DNA from 2 places in the Stenotrophomonas sp. TWI587 genome. Region 1 is predicted to be linked to the other one. Evidence: riboswitches for the same ligand, from Rfam matches in the RefSeq annotation. Region 1 holds a riboswitch; the other holds the start of a gene.
What was found. Region 1 has a riboswitch for cobalamin ahead of metE (5-methyltetrahydropteroyltriglutamate--homocysteine S-methyltransferase). Riboswitches for the same ligand answer to the same signal wherever they lie in the genome.
Positions count from the first base shown of each region.

Region 2: another riboswitch for cobalamin. It lies ahead of btuB (TonB-dependent vitamin B12 receptor); the one in region 1 lies ahead of metE (5-methyltetrahydropteroyltriglutamate--homocysteine S-methyltransferase).

Region 1 is NZ_JBDJMW010000004.1:116,308-124,389, reverse strand. It holds gene purU (formyltetrahydrofolate deformylase) at 1-660, shown strand, start outside; gene pncA (bifunctional nicotinamidase/pyrazinamidase) at 719-1,345, opposite strand; gene ABE464_RS08160 (epoxyqueuosine reductase QueH) at 1,398-2,087, opposite strand; gene metE (5-methyltetrahydropteroyltriglutamate--homocysteine S-methyltransferase) at 2,158-4,455, opposite strand; cobalamin riboswitch at 4,669-4,902, opposite strand; gene ABE464_RS08150 (hypothetical protein) at 5,023-5,805, shown strand; gene ABE464_RS08145 (sigma-70 family RNA polymerase sigma factor) at 5,876-6,442, shown strand; gene ABE464_RS08140 (anti-sigma factor) at 6,439-7,233, shown strand; gene ABE464_RS08135 (acyl-CoA desaturase) at 7,324-8,082, shown strand, end outside.
Region 2 is NZ_JBDJMW010000006.1:279,359-287,440, forward strand. It holds gene ABE464_RS12485 (cytochrome c biogenesis protein DipZ) at 1-218, shown strand, start outside; gene msrA (peptide-methionine (S)-S-oxide reductase MsrA) at 230-976, shown strand; gene ABE464_RS12495 (PLP-dependent aminotransferase family protein) at 1,132-2,562, shown strand; gene bioD (dethiobiotin synthase) at 2,566-3,249, opposite strand; gene ABE464_RS12505 (GAF domain-containing protein) at 3,369-3,851, shown strand; gene ABE464_RS12510 (TfoX/Sxy family protein) at 3,848-4,219, shown strand; gene ABE464_RS12515 (histidine phosphatase family protein) at 4,257-4,835, opposite strand; cobalamin riboswitch at 4,988-5,220, shown strand; gene btuB (TonB-dependent vitamin B12 receptor) at 5,344-7,185, shown strand; gene gph (phosphoglycolate phosphatase) at 7,299-7,949, opposite strand; gene ABE464_RS12530 (LysR family transcriptional regulator) at 8,034-8,082, opposite strand, start outside.

The DNA of each region.
Region 1 (8,082 bases):
GCGCGCATGGCCACGCTGGCCGCCGAGTTCGGCATGGACTGGCAGCTGCATGATGCCCGCCGCCGCGCGCGCCTGCTGGTGCTGGTCAGCAAGCAGGGGCATTGCCTCAATGACCTGCTGTTCCGTGCGCACAGCCGGCAGCTGCAGGTGGACATCGCGGCGGTGGCCTCCAACCATGACGACTTCGCTGCGTTGGCCGGTTCGTACGGGGTGCCGTTCCATCACCTGCCGGTCAACGCCGACAACCGCGCCGTGCAGGAGCAGCAGATCATCGATCTGGTCGAGCGCGAGCAGATCGATCTGGTGGTGCTGGCCCGCTACATGCAGATTCTGTCGCCGCGGCTGTGCGAAGCGCTGGCCGAGCGGGCGATCAACATCCACCACAGCTTCCTGCCCAGCTTCAAAGGCGCGCAGCCGTATCACCAGGCGCACGCGCGCGGGGTCAAGATCATCGGCGCCACCGCACACTACGTAACCCCGGATCTGGACGAGGGCCCGATCATCGAGCAGGACGTGGCGCGCGTGGATCACGCGATGACGCCGCGCGATCTGGTGCGGTTGGGCAGCGACACCGAATCGCAGGTGCTGGCGCGCGCGGTACGCCGGCATGTAGAGCACCGCATCCTGCGCAACGGGCATCGCACCGTCGTATTCCGCTGACCGGTAGGTACCCACCGTTGGTGGGTACGTCGTTCCGGCCGGCGCCCGGGCTCGCCCGTCAGATCACCGCGATCTTCGCCTTGGCCAACGCTTCGCGCACCATGCCGTCATTGGCCTCGGTCACCGGTCGGGTCAGGTCCCAGTGGAACTTGACCCGGAAGCCGGATTTCACCGCGTCCTGCGCGCTCCAGAGCACGCAGTAGTCGCGCGCCAGGCCGCACACGTGCACCTCGCGGATGCCGCGTTCGTGCAGCCAGCCGGCCAGACCGGTCGCGGGGCGGGTGCCGTCAGGGCCATGGTTCTCACGGAATGCACTGTACGAATCCACCGCGCGGCGGGTGCCCTTGCGCAGGATCAGGTCGGCCACCGTCCAGTCCACGCCCGGGTGCAGCACCGCACCGTCACTGCCTTGTACGCAGTGGTCCGGCCACAGGGTCTGCGGCTGGGCGTGCAGCAGGATCGCTTCGAACGGGAGATGCCCCGGGTGCTGGCTGGCGAAGGAGGCGTGGTCGGCCGGGTGCCAGTCCTGGGTCGCCACCACGGTGGCGTACCGGCGTTCGGCGAGCAGGGCGGCAATGTCGGGCACGATCGCATCGCCGTCCACGCAGGCCAGTGCGCCACCGGGCATGAAGTCCGGCTGCAGGTCGATCACGACCAACGCGACATCGGCGGGGTAACGGCTCATGGCGGCTTCACGGCGGTGGGGGCGCCCAGTCTAGCCGACGCCCCCGCAACGGTCAGTCGGCGTCGCCCTGCTTCGAGGTCCCGTCGCCGTAGTACAGCACGCCCAGCTTGATCCGCTCGCGGCCGGTCTCGCGGCGGTGGCGGTTGGCGTCGCGCAGCGAGTACACGCAGCCGCAGTATTCCTGCTGATAGAACTGCTCGCGCTTGCTGATCTCCACCATCCGTGCGGCACCGCCGCCCTTGCGCCAGTTGTAGTCCCAATACTGGATGCCCGGGTAGTGCGCGGCGGCGCGGTGGCCGCAGTCGTTGATCTGGTTCATGTCCTTCCAGCGTGAGATGCCCAGCGAGCTGCTGATCACCGCAAAGCCGTTCTCGTGCGCATACAGGGCAGTGCGCACGAAGCGCATGTCGAAGCACATCGTGCAGCGGATGCCGCGTTCGGGTTCGTTCTCCATGCCGCGCGCACGCGAGAACCAGGTGTCGGTGTCGTAGTCGGCGTCGACGAACGGGACGCCATGTTTCTCGGCGAAGCGGATGTTCTCCTGCTTGCGCAGTTCGTACTCCTTCACCGGGTGGATGTTGGGGTTGTAGAAGAAGATCGTGTAGTCGATGCCGGAGGCGGTGATCGCCTCCATGACCTCGCCCGAGCACGGCGCGCAGCACGAATGCAGCAGCAGTCGGGTGTGTCCGTCGGGCAGGGACAGGGTGGGGCGGTCGATGGGTGTCAGGTGGGTCGGGGTCATGCGTCTCTCGTCGACCCCACCGCCGGCAACGGCGGCGATGGGGTCCTTGGGGCGGTCTACAAAGGGAAGATCAGGCGGCGTTGGCGTCCGCGGTTTCCTCGCGCAGTTCGCGCGCGGCGGCCACCAGCGCTTCCAGCGCGGCACGGGTTTCCGGCCAGCCACGGGTCTTCAGGCCGCAATCCGGGTTGACCCAGATCTGCTCGGGACGCAGCACTTCGGCGGCCTTGCGCAGCAGCGCCAGCATCTCGGCCTTGTCCGGCACGCGCGGGGAGTGGATGTCGTAGACGCCCGGGCCGATCTCGTTGGGATACTGGAAGCGCACGAAGGCATCCAGCAGCTCCATGCGCGAGCGCGAGGTTTCGATCGAGATCACGTCCGCGTCCATCGCAGCCACCGAGTGGATGATGTCGTTGAACTCGGAATAGCACATGTGGGTGTGGATCTGGGTCGCATCGCGCACGCCGCTGGCACTGATCCGGAACGCTTCCACCGCCCAGTCCAGATACTCGCGCCACTGCGCGCGGCGCAGCGGCAGGCCTTCACGGATCGCCGGCTCGTCGATCTGGATCACGCCGATCCCGGCCGCTTCCAGATCGGTCACTTCATCGCGCAGCGCCAGCGCGATCTGGCGGCAGGTGTCCGCCCGCGATTGGTCATCGCGCACGAACGACCACTGCAGCACCGTCACCGGGCCGGTCAGCATGCCCTTCATCGGCCGCTGGGTGAGTGACTGCGCGTACTGTGACCAGCGCACCGTCATCGGCTGCGGACGGGTCACATCGCCGAAGATCACCGGCGGCTTCACGCAGCGCGAGCCGTAGCTCTGCACCCAGCCGTTCTTGGTGAACGCAAAGCCATCGAGCTGTTCGCCGAAGTACTCCACCATGTCGTTGCGCTCGAACTCGCCGTGCACCAGCACGTCCAGCCCGATCTGCTCCTGCACGCGCACGCAGTGCTCGGTCTGGGTGGCCAGGAACGCATCGTAGTCCGCATCGGAGAGCTTGCCGGACTTGTTGCGGGCGCGGGCCTCACGCACCTCCAGCGTCTGCGGGAACGAACCGATCGTGGTGGTCGGGAAGCGCGGCAGCTTCAGCGCGGCGGCCTGGGCCAGGTGGCGTTGCGGGTAGCGGCTGTGGCGCTGTGCATCGGCCGGGGTCAGCGCGGAAAGACGCGCGGCGACGGCCGGGTTGTGCACGCGCGGCGAACGACGGCGCGATTCGATGCACGCACGCGAGTGGGCCAGTGGTGCTTCGGCACGCGCCGGTGCATCGATCGCGTCGGCCAGTACGCGCAGCTCGCCGAGCTTCTGCCTGGAGAAGGCCAGCCAGCTGCGCAGTTCGTCATCGAGCTTCTTTTCGTGGTCCAGATCGACCGGGCTATGCAGCAGCGAACACGATGGCGCCAGCCACAGCGCATCGCTGCCGACATGACCGTGTGCGTAACGCGCCAGCACCAGGGCGTTGTCCAGGTGGGTGCGCCAGATGTTGCGGCCGTTGACCAGTCCGGCCGACAGCACGCGACCGGCGGGCAGCGCCTTGATCACCGCATCGAGCTGTTCCGGCGCGCGGACAAGATCCACATGCAGACCATCGACCGGCAGCGAGGCGGCCAGCGCGAGGTTGTCTTCCAGCGCACCAAAATACGTCGCCACCAGCACCTTGGGGCGGGCAGCCTGGGCCAGCACCGCATAGGCATGCTCGAAGGCAGCACGTGTGGCCTCGTCCAGGTCCTGCACCAGCAGCGGCTCGTCCAGCTGCACCCACGCCGCGCCGGCAGCCTTGAGTTCGCCGAGCAGCTGCACGTACACCGGCAGCAGCGCATCGAGCAGGTCCAGCGCGTTGCTGCCGTCGGTGGTCTTGGACAGCCGCAGGAAGGTCACCGGGCCGATCAGTACCGGACGGGTCTCGATCCCGAGCGCCTTGGCCTGGCGGTACTCGGCCAGCGGCTTGTCGCCGCGCACCGCGAAGGTCTGGCCGGCATGTAGTTCGGGCACCAGGTAGTGGTAGTTGGTGTCGAACCACTTGGTCATTTCCAGCGCATGCAGGTCGATGCCATCGCGCTGCAGGCCACGCGCCATCGCGAAGTAGCCGCTCAGCGGCTCGGCATCGGCGAGCGCGCGGTAGCGGGTCGGGATAGCATCGAACAGGAAGGCCGCATCCAGCACCTGGTCGTACAGGCTGAAGTCGTTGCTCGGCGGCACATCCACGCCGGCCTCGCGCTGCAGCTGCCAGTGGCGTTCACGCAGCTCGGCCGCGGTGTCCTGCAGCGACGCGGCGGTGCTTTCGCCGGACCAGAAGGCTTCGAGCGCGCGCTTGAGTTCGCGCTTGGCGCCGATGCGTGGAAAACCCAGGTTGGTAACAGTGGTCATTGGAACGTGTCCTCATTGCGTAGGGGCATTGAGGAACGAAGGAACCGCGCGCCGTCCGGGGCCTTGCAGCCCGTTCCGCCCCGCCAGCGACCTTCGCCCCCGCGGGCGAACCGGATGCCGTGAAGCGGACGCACGGGGGCAGCGCCAGGCAGGCGGCATGGCGGCAGGCCCCGGCAACCTCCCCGCGGACGTTCCAGGTCGAATCGGAGGACGGTCATGTCCTCCGGCCGGGGCCGGTATTCGGGCTGATGGACACGGGCGCGAACGCCCACCTAGTACCTGCCGCTTCCCAGGCGCTAAGGCCCAGTGCTGTTGGCAGGAGTCGTTTCCATTCACCGCTGCGGGGCAGCTCCGGAATGGGCGCGGGATGCGCCTTCACCGGATTCCCGTTTAAATCCATCCCTTCATCTGCATGAAGCGATGGATACCTTCGGCGAGCACAAGGTAGGCCGACTTGAGGCGTCGGTCAAGGGGAGCAGGCGGAGGTGCGCGCTCGATCTGTTCCCCACTGCATCCAAACCACTGCCAACTGCGTATCTCCCTGCAAGCCCGCCCGTTTGGACTCCCATGCGCCAGCCCTTGTCCTGCCTGTTCCTGCTGCTGTCGGTGATCGCCGCCCCCGTAGGTGCCGCCGATCAGACCGTGCAGCGCCAGGAAGGCCGCGCGTACGCTACCGCCGATGGGCGCCTGCTCTACCGCGAGACCCATTGGCTGCAGGGGCCGGCAAGCGCCCAGTCGCGGTTGGTGCTGTACCGCTGCAGCGACGGTCGCCCCTTCGCGCGCAAGTGGATGACCCCGCAGGGCAGCCCGCAGACGCCGGATTTCACCCTGGACGATGGCCGCGATGGCTATCAGGAAGGCGTGCGCGGCGGTGCCGCCACCCGCCAGGTATCGGTCCGCGCCAGCGCGCAGGCACCGACGTTCAGCCGCGCGATCGCGGTTCCGCCGGGCGCGGTGGTGGATGCCGGTTTCGACGCGGCGGTGCGCAGCCATTGGGCTGCGTTGCAGGCCGGTCAGAGCGTGGCGTTCCAGTTCCTGCTGCCCAGCCGTCAGCGCCTGGTGCCACTGAAACTGCAACGCACCGGCGCGGTGACGTGGCAGGGTCAACCGGCCGAGCAGCTGCAGATGAAGCTCGATGCGTGGTTCGGTTTCGCGGTGCCCCCGGTCACCTTGGTCTATGCCACTGCGGACCAGCGGCTGCTGCAGTTCACCGGCACCGGCAACGTGCGCGATGAGAAGGGCAAGTACCCGCAGGTGCGGGTCGAGTTTCCGGCGGCTCCCGTTGCCACGCCTGCGGCCGAGTTGTCCGCCGCGCGTACGCAGCCGCTGGTGAAGACATGCGGTGCCTGAGCGCCCCCTTGCAGGCAGCGGCGGGAGCAGGGAGGATGCCGATACGCCCGTTATCGACATTGAGCCTGCAATGCCCGAGCTGGACGCCGCCGCTGCCGCATCACACCGTCTGGACGAGCTGCTCGTCCGCGTCGCCGGCGGTGATCGCCAGGCGTTCGAATCGGTCTACCAATTGTCATCGGGACGCTTGTTCGCCATCTGCCTGCATGTGCTGCGCGACCGCGGCGATGCCGAAGAGGTGCTGCAGGACGTCTTCACCACGGTCTGGAACAAGGCGGCACAGTTCGACCGCGCCAAGGCGGCGGCCATGACCTGGCTGTCGATGATGGCCCGCAACCGCTCGATCGACCGCCTGCGGGCCGCGCCGCCGCGCGCGCTGGATGACCTCTCCGTGGCGGAGGAGATTCCCGATTTCGCCCCACAGCCTGCGCATGCCGCCGAGCAGGCCTCCGACCACGAGCGCCTGCAGGACTGTCTGGAGCGCCTGGAACCGCGCCGTCGATCCTTGATCCGGCTGGCCTTCCTCGATGGTGCGAGCTATGAAGAACTCGCGCGCCGCATTGGTTCGCCGCTGGGCTCGGTGAAGAGCTGGATCCGCCGCGGGCTGGGTCAACTGCGGGTGTGCCTGGAACGATGAACGTTCGCGACCTCCACGATCTGCATGACGACGGCGAGCCGCCGAGCGCCGACATCCTGGCCGGCGAATACGTGCTGGGGGTGCTTGATGCCGCCCAACGTATCGACGTGGAACGCCGCCTCGCCGGCGATCCCGGCTTTGCGCGGTTGGTGACGCAATGGGAGAACCGCCTCGCGCCGTTGCTTGAATCGTTTGGCAGTGAAGCGGTGCCTGCGCATCTGTGGCCCCGCATCCGCACCTCGCTCGGCTGGCCCGCAGCAACGATCGCCTCGCCCCGGGTCTGGCAGCGCACCGGCTTCTGGCAGGGCATGACCGCGCTGGCCGCCGCGCTGGCCCTGGTGGCGGTGTTCAGTCGGCGCGATCTGGAGCCCACCGCACCTGCGCCGACGCCGGTGGCGGTCACGCCGATCGCGCCGACCCCACCGACGCTCCCGGCCGAGCCGGAGCAGGCTACCAAGCCGGTCACACCGCTGTTGCACGACGATGGCACGCCCGGGTGGCTGGCCTCCGTCGACAGGGCCCAGGGCAAGGTGCTGATGGTGCCGGTACCTGCTGCCGCTGATGCGGCAGGCCGTGCACCGGAGCTGTGGCTGATCCCGGCCGGCGGCGCGCCGCGCTCGCTGGGTCTGGTGTCGATCGATCGCGCCCATACCGTTGCCGTGCCGGACTCGCTGCGTGATGCCCTCGTGAATGGCTCGGTGCTGGCGATCACCTTGGAACCGTCAAGCGGTGCGCCGCAGGGGATTCCGACCGGCCCGATCATCGCCAAGGGCGACATCGCCAACCTGTAATCGCACGCGTCCGCGGTTTTTTTCCGGATCCGTGCATCCAAACGTCACGCCCTGCCGTATCTCCTGTTAACGCCTCAGGAGAAGCGAGACATGTCGGACATCCCCACCCCGGACGCAGGACGCACCGTACAGCCACGTCGCTGGGCGACGTTGCTGCGCTGGTTCGACACCAGCACGGATGCGGCTGTTGCGACGGACCAGCCGCAGCGCGTGGACTGGGTGCGTGCGATTCCGTTCGCGGCGATGCACCTGGCCTGCCTGGCGGTGATCTGGGTAGGCGTGTCCTGGGTCGCGGTAGGCGTGGCGGTCGCGCTGTACGCGGTGCGCATGTTCGCGATCACCGCCTTCTACCACCGCTACTTTTCCCACCGCACCTTCCAGACGTCGCGCGCCGTGCAGTTCATCTTCGCGTTGATCGGCGCCTCCAGCGTGCAGCGCGGCCCGTTGTGGTGGGCCGCGCATCATCGCAATCACCATCGTCATACCGATACCGCCGCCGATCCGCATTCGCCCTCGGTGCATGGCTTCTGGTGGAGCCACATGGGCTGGTTCCTCACGGTGGAAGGCTTCCGCACCGACTGGTCGCGCATTCCCGATCTGGCCAGGTACCCGGAACTGCGCTGGCTGGACCGCTTCGACACCTTGGTGCCGGTCGCGCTGGCCGCGGCATTGTTCGGCCTGGGCGCGCTGCTGGAGCGCGTCGCGCCGTCGTGGGGCACCAGCGGTGGGCAGATGCTGGTGTGGGGGTTCTTCATCTCCACCGTCGTGCTGTTCCACGCCACGGTGACCATCAACTCGCTGGCACATCGCTTCGGCCGCCAGCGCTTCAATACCGGTGACGACAGCCGC
Region 2 (8,082 bases), on a different contig from region 1:
CGGGCGAGGACGGCAAGCCAGTCAGGTTCCGCGTGCGCATTGACGGGCAGGCGCCGGGCGCGGCGGCCGGCGGTGACATCACCGCCGATGGCGACGGCCGCGTGGATGAAAACCGTCTGTATCAGCTGATCCGCCAGTCCGGCACCGTGCAGGAGCGCACCTTCGAGATCGAGTTCCTCGATCCGGGCGTGCACGCCTACGCCTTTACGTTTGGTTGAGGAGCTATCGCATGAAGATCGCGTTCGACAAACTCGTGGCAGGCGGCATCGCTGTCGCCATCGCGGCACTTACCGCCAGCCTGGTGGTGGTCGGTCTTGATCGGCCGGCACACGCTGCCGCGGCCGCCACGACCGTGGCCTTGCCTCCCCCTGCCGGCAAGGCGGACCTGCGCCAACCCGGCGTGAAGCGCGCGCAGGTGGTGTTCGCCGGTGGCTGCTTCTGGGGCGTGCAGGGCGTGTTCCAGCACATCAAGGGCGTGGACAGCGCGCTCTCCGGTTACATCGGCGGCAGTGCGGCGAACGCGACCTACCCGCGTGTCGGCAGCGGCAGTACCGGCCATGCCGAAGCGGTGCAGGTCACCTACGATCCCGCGCAGGTCAGCTATGGCCAGCTGATGCAGGTGTTCTTCTCGGTGGCGCATGATCCGACCCAGCTCAACCGGCAGGGCCCGGACCGAGGCACGCAGTACCGCTCGGCGGTTTATGCCGACGATGCGGCCCAGCGCGATGCCACCCGCGCGTACATCGCACAGTTGCAGCAGGCGAAGACCTACGCTGCGCCCGTGGTGACCCAGGTGGATGGCGGCAAGCCGTTCTTCGCTGCCGAGGGCTATCACCAGAACTACCTCACCCTGCATCCGGAATCGCTGTACATCCGGATCAACGACCTGCCCAAGGTGGCCGCGCTGAAGCAGCAGTATCCGGCGCTGTACCGCGAGCAGCCGCGCCTGGTCAGCACCGCCATTTCGGCACGCTGATCCGGCGGCAGGGAAAAGAAAAAACGCACGGCACACACTGCCCTGCCGTGCGTGGGGGAAGTCATCGAGCACCATGGTAGGCTGGCGCCGGACGCGGATACAGATGCAGATGATCGGTATCCGCACGGTTACAGATTCCGTGGATGCAGCTACCGATGGCCACCAACCTCTATCAATCCCTGGCCGATGAAATGGCGGATGCGATCCGCAGCGGGCGCTTGCCGGTGGGCACCCGCCTGCCGTCGCTGCGCGGGCTCGCCACGCAGCGCAAGCTCAGCCTCAACACGGTGATCGCCGCCTATCGGCAGCTGGAAGACGCCGGGCTGGTGCTGCCACGGCCCAAGGCCGGCTTCGTGGTCAGCCCCCGTCTGCCCGAACCCACGCAGTCGCTGCGCCAGACGCCCTCTCCACCGACCGCACCGGCGCAACACGCGATGATGGCGCGCGTGCTGGCCGCGCAGCTGCAGCCCGGCATCGTGGATCTGGCGTTTGCCGGGCCGCGCGGCAAGCGCTTCTATCCCGGTGCGCAGCTGGCCCGCAGTACCGCACAGGTGCTGCGCCGTGCCGCCACCACGGTGGAGACCTACGCACGTCCCAACGGTGCAGCACGGCTGCTGACGCAGATCGTGCAGCGTGGCCCACGGCTGGGGCTGCACACCACCACGGACCGGGTGGTGCTCACCCATGGCGCGATGGAAGCCCTGCAACTCGCGCTGCGCGTGGTGACCCAACCTGGCGATGCGGTCGCGATCGAAGCGCCCTCGTACTTCAACATCTACCCGCTGCTGCGCAGCCTGGGCCTGCGTGCGATCGAACTGCCCACCCACCCGCGCGACGGGCTCGATCTGGATGCGCTGGAGGTCCTGCTCGACGCCGGTGGCATCGCCGCGATCATGGCAATGCCGACCGTACACAATCCACTCGGCGGCAGCATGCCGGTGCCGAACAAGCAGCGCCTGGCCGCGTTGGTGAACCACTACCAGGTGCCACTGATCGAAGATGCGGTCTACGCCGAACTGCAGTTCAAGGAACCGCTGGAGCCGTTGGCCAAGAGCTTCGACCGCGATGGCTGGATCATGGTGTGCAGCGGGTTCTCCAAAACGCTCGCCCCGGACTACCGGATTGGCTGGCTCGATGGTGGCCGCTTCGCCGCCGATATCCAACTGCTGAAGTTCCACTCTTCCGGTGCCGAATCACGCCTGCTCGGCGACGCGGTAGCCGCATTCCTGGAGGCCGGCAACTACGAACACCATCTGCGCGGGCTGCGCCGGCTCTACAGCGACCAGGTCAGTCATGTGCGTGGCCTGATCGCACAGCATTTCCCGCCGGGCACCTCGGCCACCCAGCCCACCGGGGGCTTCCTGCTGTGGGTGGAGCTGCCGGCCGCGATCGATACCGGGGAGCTGTTCGAGCAGGCCCTGGCCGAGGGCGTGGTGTTCATGCCCGGCCAGGTTTACTCACGCGGGGCGCGTTACCGGCACTGCCTGCGCCTTTCATGCTGCCAGGAACTGGACGAGCGTTTCGTCGGTGCCATCGCCACGGTGGGCCGGCTGGCCACCGCGCTGCAGGCGCGCGCGGCGACCTGAGGCTCAGAACACCAGACGGTCTGCCAGACTGGCCGGGGCCGCGCCCGGCGCATACGGCAGGCGCCCCCAGCATGGCATCGGCAGCCGCGCGGTGAGCAGTGCAACGTTCTCGTCGCGGCGTGCCATGGTGGGATCCACTTCGTTGGCGATCCAGCCGATGCAGCGCGCGCCACGCGCGGCAATCGCCTCGGCGGTGAGCCGTGCATGGTTGAGGCAGCCCAGCCGCAGCCCGACCACCATCACCACCGGCAGCTCCAGCGCCTGGACCAGATCGCTCTGGTCCAGCGTGGCCGACAGCGGCGCCAGCCAGCCACCGACGCCCTCCACCACCACCGTGTCCGCACTGGCGCGCAGCCGCGCGAACGCGGCCTGGATCGGCGCCAGCGACAGTTGCACGCCCGCCTCCGCCGCGGCGATCTCCGGGGCCAGCGGCTGCTCCAGCGCAAACGGGTTGAGGTCGGCATACGCGGGCAGCGGCAGGCTGGCAGCCATCAGGGCGGTGGCATCCTCGTTGCGCAGGCCCTCGGGCGTACGGTCGCAGCCACTGGCGACCGCCTTCATGCCCACCGCGGTGCCGCCGTGCCGGCGCAGGGCGTGCAGCAGCACACAGCTGCTGAAGGTCTTGCCGATGCCGGTATCGGTACCGGTGACGAACAGGGCGGCGGGACGCGGCGCAGGCAGGGACATGGGGACGACCGGGAGCGGAAACGCGGCATTATCCGCGCTTACGGCGGCGCTGCGATGCGGTCCGCTGCGTTCTGCCCGGCCCCGGCGCAGTCGGGCGTTGCGCTTGGTAGACTGCGGCCATGTTCGATACTTCCACGCTCACCGGCAGCAAGCCGGAACAGTACGGCCAGCTGCTGGCCCAGGCCCGCGCCCTGGTGCACGGCGAGCGCGACCGCATCGCCAATGCGGCCAACCTGTCTGCGCTGGTCTACCACGCCCTGCCGCACCTGAACTGGGTCGGCTTCTACTTCTTCGATGGCAAGGAGCTGGTCGTCGGCCCGTTCCAGGGCTTGCCCGCCTGCGTGCGCATTCCGCTCGACAAGGGCGTGTGTGGCGCTGCCGCCTCGCAGCGGGTCACCCAGCGCATTGAAGACGTGGACGCGTTCCCGGGCCATATCGCCTGCGATTCGGCCTCGCGCTCGGAATTGGTCGTGCCGCTGATCCACAACGGCGAGCTGGTCGGCGTGTTCGACCTGGACAGCCCCTCGCTGGCGCGCTTCGATGCTGAGGACCAGGCCGGTCTGGAAGCGATCGCGGCCGTGTTCGTCGAGGCACTGGGATGAGTGGCGCCAAGCTGCGCAACATCGGCCCGAAGAGTGCAGCATGGCTGCGTCAGGTCGGTCTGCGTACGCCGGAAGACCTGCTGGCGGTCGGCGCCGTCGGTGCCTTCGTCAAGGTGCGCCGCGCCGGCTTCAAGCCGAGCTTGAACCTGCTGTATTCGCTGGAAGGCGCACTGCAGGACTGCCATTGGCAGGAGCTGCCGGAAGCACGCCGCACCGTGCTGGTGGCCGAGTACGAAGCCATCATCGCCGACCAGCCGCTGAAGAAGGCGCCGCCCGCCTCCGGTCCGGTCTACGACCGCACCGTGGAGCATCGCGACGATGACGGCGACGAAGCACCGCCGTTCGAGACCGACGACGACGAGCGCTGATCCGCGGGTACCGATGCACCGTCGGTACCCGCGCGCTTCACACCTGCTGCAGCTCCAGCAGCTCACCCCACAGTTGATCGTCCTGGCGCTCCACGCGCAGGCGCAACCGCGTGCCGTGATCGATGCGCAGTGCCCAGCACATCGCCATCGGCAGGCCGCATACCTGTGACAGCACCATCCGCAGCGGTCCGCCGTGGCTGACGATCAGCGTTGGTACCGGCTCGGGCTCATCCAGCAACCGATGCAGGCCGCGCGCGATGCGGCGCTCGAAGTGACCCCAGCTTTCGCCATGCGGCGGCGGGTTGGCGTGCGGGTCCAGATGGAAGGCTGACAGCGCATCCATCGGCAGCGCCTCCAGCGCGAGCCCGTCCCAGTCGCCGAAATCCAGTTCTTCCCACTCCTCATCGGCCTCCACGTCCACCGCGTGGGGCGCGGCCAGTGCCTGGGCGGTCAACAGCGCTCGCTGCCGTGGCGAAGACAGCACACGCTGCCAGGACAACCCGGCGTAGCGCGCGCACAGGGCCTCGGTCGCACCCTCGTGCAGCGGCGGATCGGTGCGCCCATCGAGATGATCGTCGCGGCCGGTGCTGGCGTGGCGGATCAGATCGAGGATCATGCCCGGCCCCATCTGCGACCCGCTGCGGCCGGCCAGTGCGGGTCACGGGCGTCGGTGCCGGGGTGCTGCAACCACGTTGGGGTCATGGAGTTCACATCGAAAAAGCGAGGCGCATTCTAACCGGTGCGCTCCACCGGCCCGGCCGATGGCTTAGACTGCGCCCACTTTCAGGTGACCTGGGGCTGCAACGCCGCCAGGTTGAAACGGGAAGCCGGTGACGCGTCAGGCCCTGTGCCACGCCGCCACTCCGGCGCTGCCCCCGCAACGGTAAGCGAGGAAACACCAGGCAACACGCCACTGTGCTCCGGCATGGGAAGGCGCCTGGCACGATGGCACCGCCATCGGCCCGCGAGCCCGGAGACCGGCCTGGAAGACGACTGGTTGCGATGCGGCGGGCATGGCGGCGGCAAGCAGGCGCCTGCGCGCGTCCGCCCACCGTCGAACACCCCTGCAGCGCGATCATCCCCACCCCTTGCCGCGCGGGCGTGCGCGGTGCATGGAGTCATCGATGAAGCTGCAAACCCGCGTTCTTTCCCTGGCCGTGCTGTCGGCCCTGCCCCTGCTGGCCTCCGCACAGGACGACGCCACCGCGCTGGACCAGGTGCTGGTCACCGCCACCCGTACCCCGATCGCCCTGCAGGACAGCATCTCGCCGGCGCAGGTGATCGACCGCGCCGAGATCGAGCGCAGCCAGGCGCCTTCGCTGCAGGATCTGCTGCGCGGCCGTGCCGGCATCAACCTCAACAACAGCGGCGGCCTGGGCAAGCAGAGCTCGCTGTTCCTGCGTGGCACCAACTCGGCCCACACCCTGGTGCTGATCGATGGCGTGCGCATCAACACCGGCGATCTCGGCCTGGCCATGATCCAGGACCTGCCGCTGGCGCAGATCGAGCGCATCGAGATCGTGCGAGGCCCGCAGTCCAGCCTGTACGGCGCCGATGCGATCGGTGGCGTGATCCAGATCTTCACCCGCCGCAACGCCGGCCAGTTCGCCCCGCACCTGCAGCTGGGCGGTGGGAGCAACGGCCTGCGTGAGGCCAGCGGTGGCTTCGGTGGCAGTGGTGAGCGTGGCTGGTTCGGCACCGACATCGCCTACCAGCACACCGATGGCATCAACGCCTGCCGCGGTGACGCGGCCACGTTTGCCGGCTGCGGCGCCGATGAGCCCGACCGCGATGGCTACCGCAACCTCTCCATGAGCCTGCGCGGCGGTTACGCGCTGACCGACACGCTCAGCCTGGAAGGCACCGCGCTGCGCGCCGAAGGCGAGAACCATTACGACGGCTACTACAACTACTCCGAGACCCTGCAGCAGGTGCTCGGTGGCAAGCTGCGCTACACGCCCAGCGAGCGCTTCAACCTGACCGTGAACGTTGGCCGCGCCGACAATGAATCGGACAACTTCAACGGTGATACCTGGCTGGGCAACGCCCAGACCCACCGCGACAGCGCCTCGGTGCAGGCCGATATCGGCATCGCCGACGGCCAGCTGCTGAGTGCCGGCGTGGACTGGAGCCAGGACAACCTGGACGGCAGCAGCGCTGGCTATCTGGTGGACAGCCGCGACAACACCGGCTTGTTCGTGCAGTACCAGGGCCGCTTCGGCGCGCACCACCTGCAGGCCAGCGTGCGCAACGATGACAACGAGCAGTTCGGCAACCACACCACCGGCAGCCTGGGCTGGGGCCTGGAGCTGGGCAGCGGCTTCCGCCTCAACGCCAGCTACGGCACCGCGTTCAAGGCCCCGACCTTCAGCGATCTGTACGATCCGTGGAGCGGCGTGCCGACCCTGGATCCGGAGAAATCCAAGAGTGCCAACCTCGGCATCACCCAGCAGGGCGACGGCTGGCGCTGGGGCCTGGATGTGTACGAAACGCGCATCGATGACCTGATCACCTACGACGCCACCACCTTCATGATGTCGCAGGTCGAAAAGGCACGCATCCGCGGCGCCGAACTGACCGGTGCGATCACCGTCGCCGGGTTCGACCTCAACGCACAGCTCAGCCACACCGACCCGCGCAACCGCACCGACGGCAGCGCACAGTTCGACAACTGGCTGGCGCGCCGCGCACAGAACACCGCGCGTCTGGACGTGGACCGCCGCTTCGGTGACTTCCGCGCCGGCCTCACCGCCAACGGCGCTGGCAAGCGGTACGACAATGCGGCCAACACCGTGCGCCTGGGCGGCTACGGCACCGTGGACCTGCGCCTGGAATATGCGCTGACCCGCGACTGGTCGGTATTGGGTCGGGTCAGCAACGTCTTCGACCGCGACTACGAAACCGTCGCCTGGTACAACCAGCCCGGCCGCGAGTACCGCCTGAGCGTGCGTTACCAGCCGAAGTAAGCGCGCGGGGCGGCGGCACCACCGCCGTCCCACCCTCGATAGGTGCCGACCCTCGGTCGGCACGCCCCATCATCGGTAGGTGCCGACCGTTGGTCGGCACGCGCCTCAACGCGTTACAGCCTCAGCAATTCCCGCAGATCATCCACCACGGCTACCGCCTCGACGTTGTCCAGGTCCAGCCCGCGCGGATAGCCATAACGCACCAGCGCCACCGGCATGCCCGCATCCACGGCCGCGCGATAGTCCGTGATCGAATCACCCACCATCAACGCTGCCTCGACGGCCACGTTGAAGTGCGCCGCGATGTGCCGCAACGGCGCACCACTCGGCTTGCGCTCCGGCAGGGAATCCCCGCCGAGCACGAGCGCGAATACACCCTGCAGACCGAAATGCTGCAGCAAGGGCGCCACCAGCGCCGACGGCTTGTTGGTGCAGATCGCCAGCGTCACCGAACGTTCGCGCAAGGCGGCCAACGTCTCGCTCACGCCATCGAACAGACGTGGACTGCGCAACAGGCACGCTTCGTAGTGCCGCATGAAGCCGGGCATCACCTTGTCCAGATCGATAGCACTGCCGGCTGCAGTAAACGCCTGCTCGACGAGCCGTCGCACGCCATCACCGATCCACGTCAATACCGTCGTCTCGGGCACGCGCGGCAACTGCCAGTCTTCCAGCGTGCGGTTCAGTGCCTCGGCGATATCGGCCGCGCTGTCCACCAGCGTGCCATCCAGATCGAACACCACCAACGGATACGGATACGACAAGGCGACACTCACTTCAACGACGTGGGGGCCCATTGTACGGCGGCGCCAGCGCGTCTCCGCTCATGCACCGTTGACGCCAGACGGTCAGAGCAACGCCAGAAACTGCGGGCTGCTGAAACGCTCCACCAGGAAA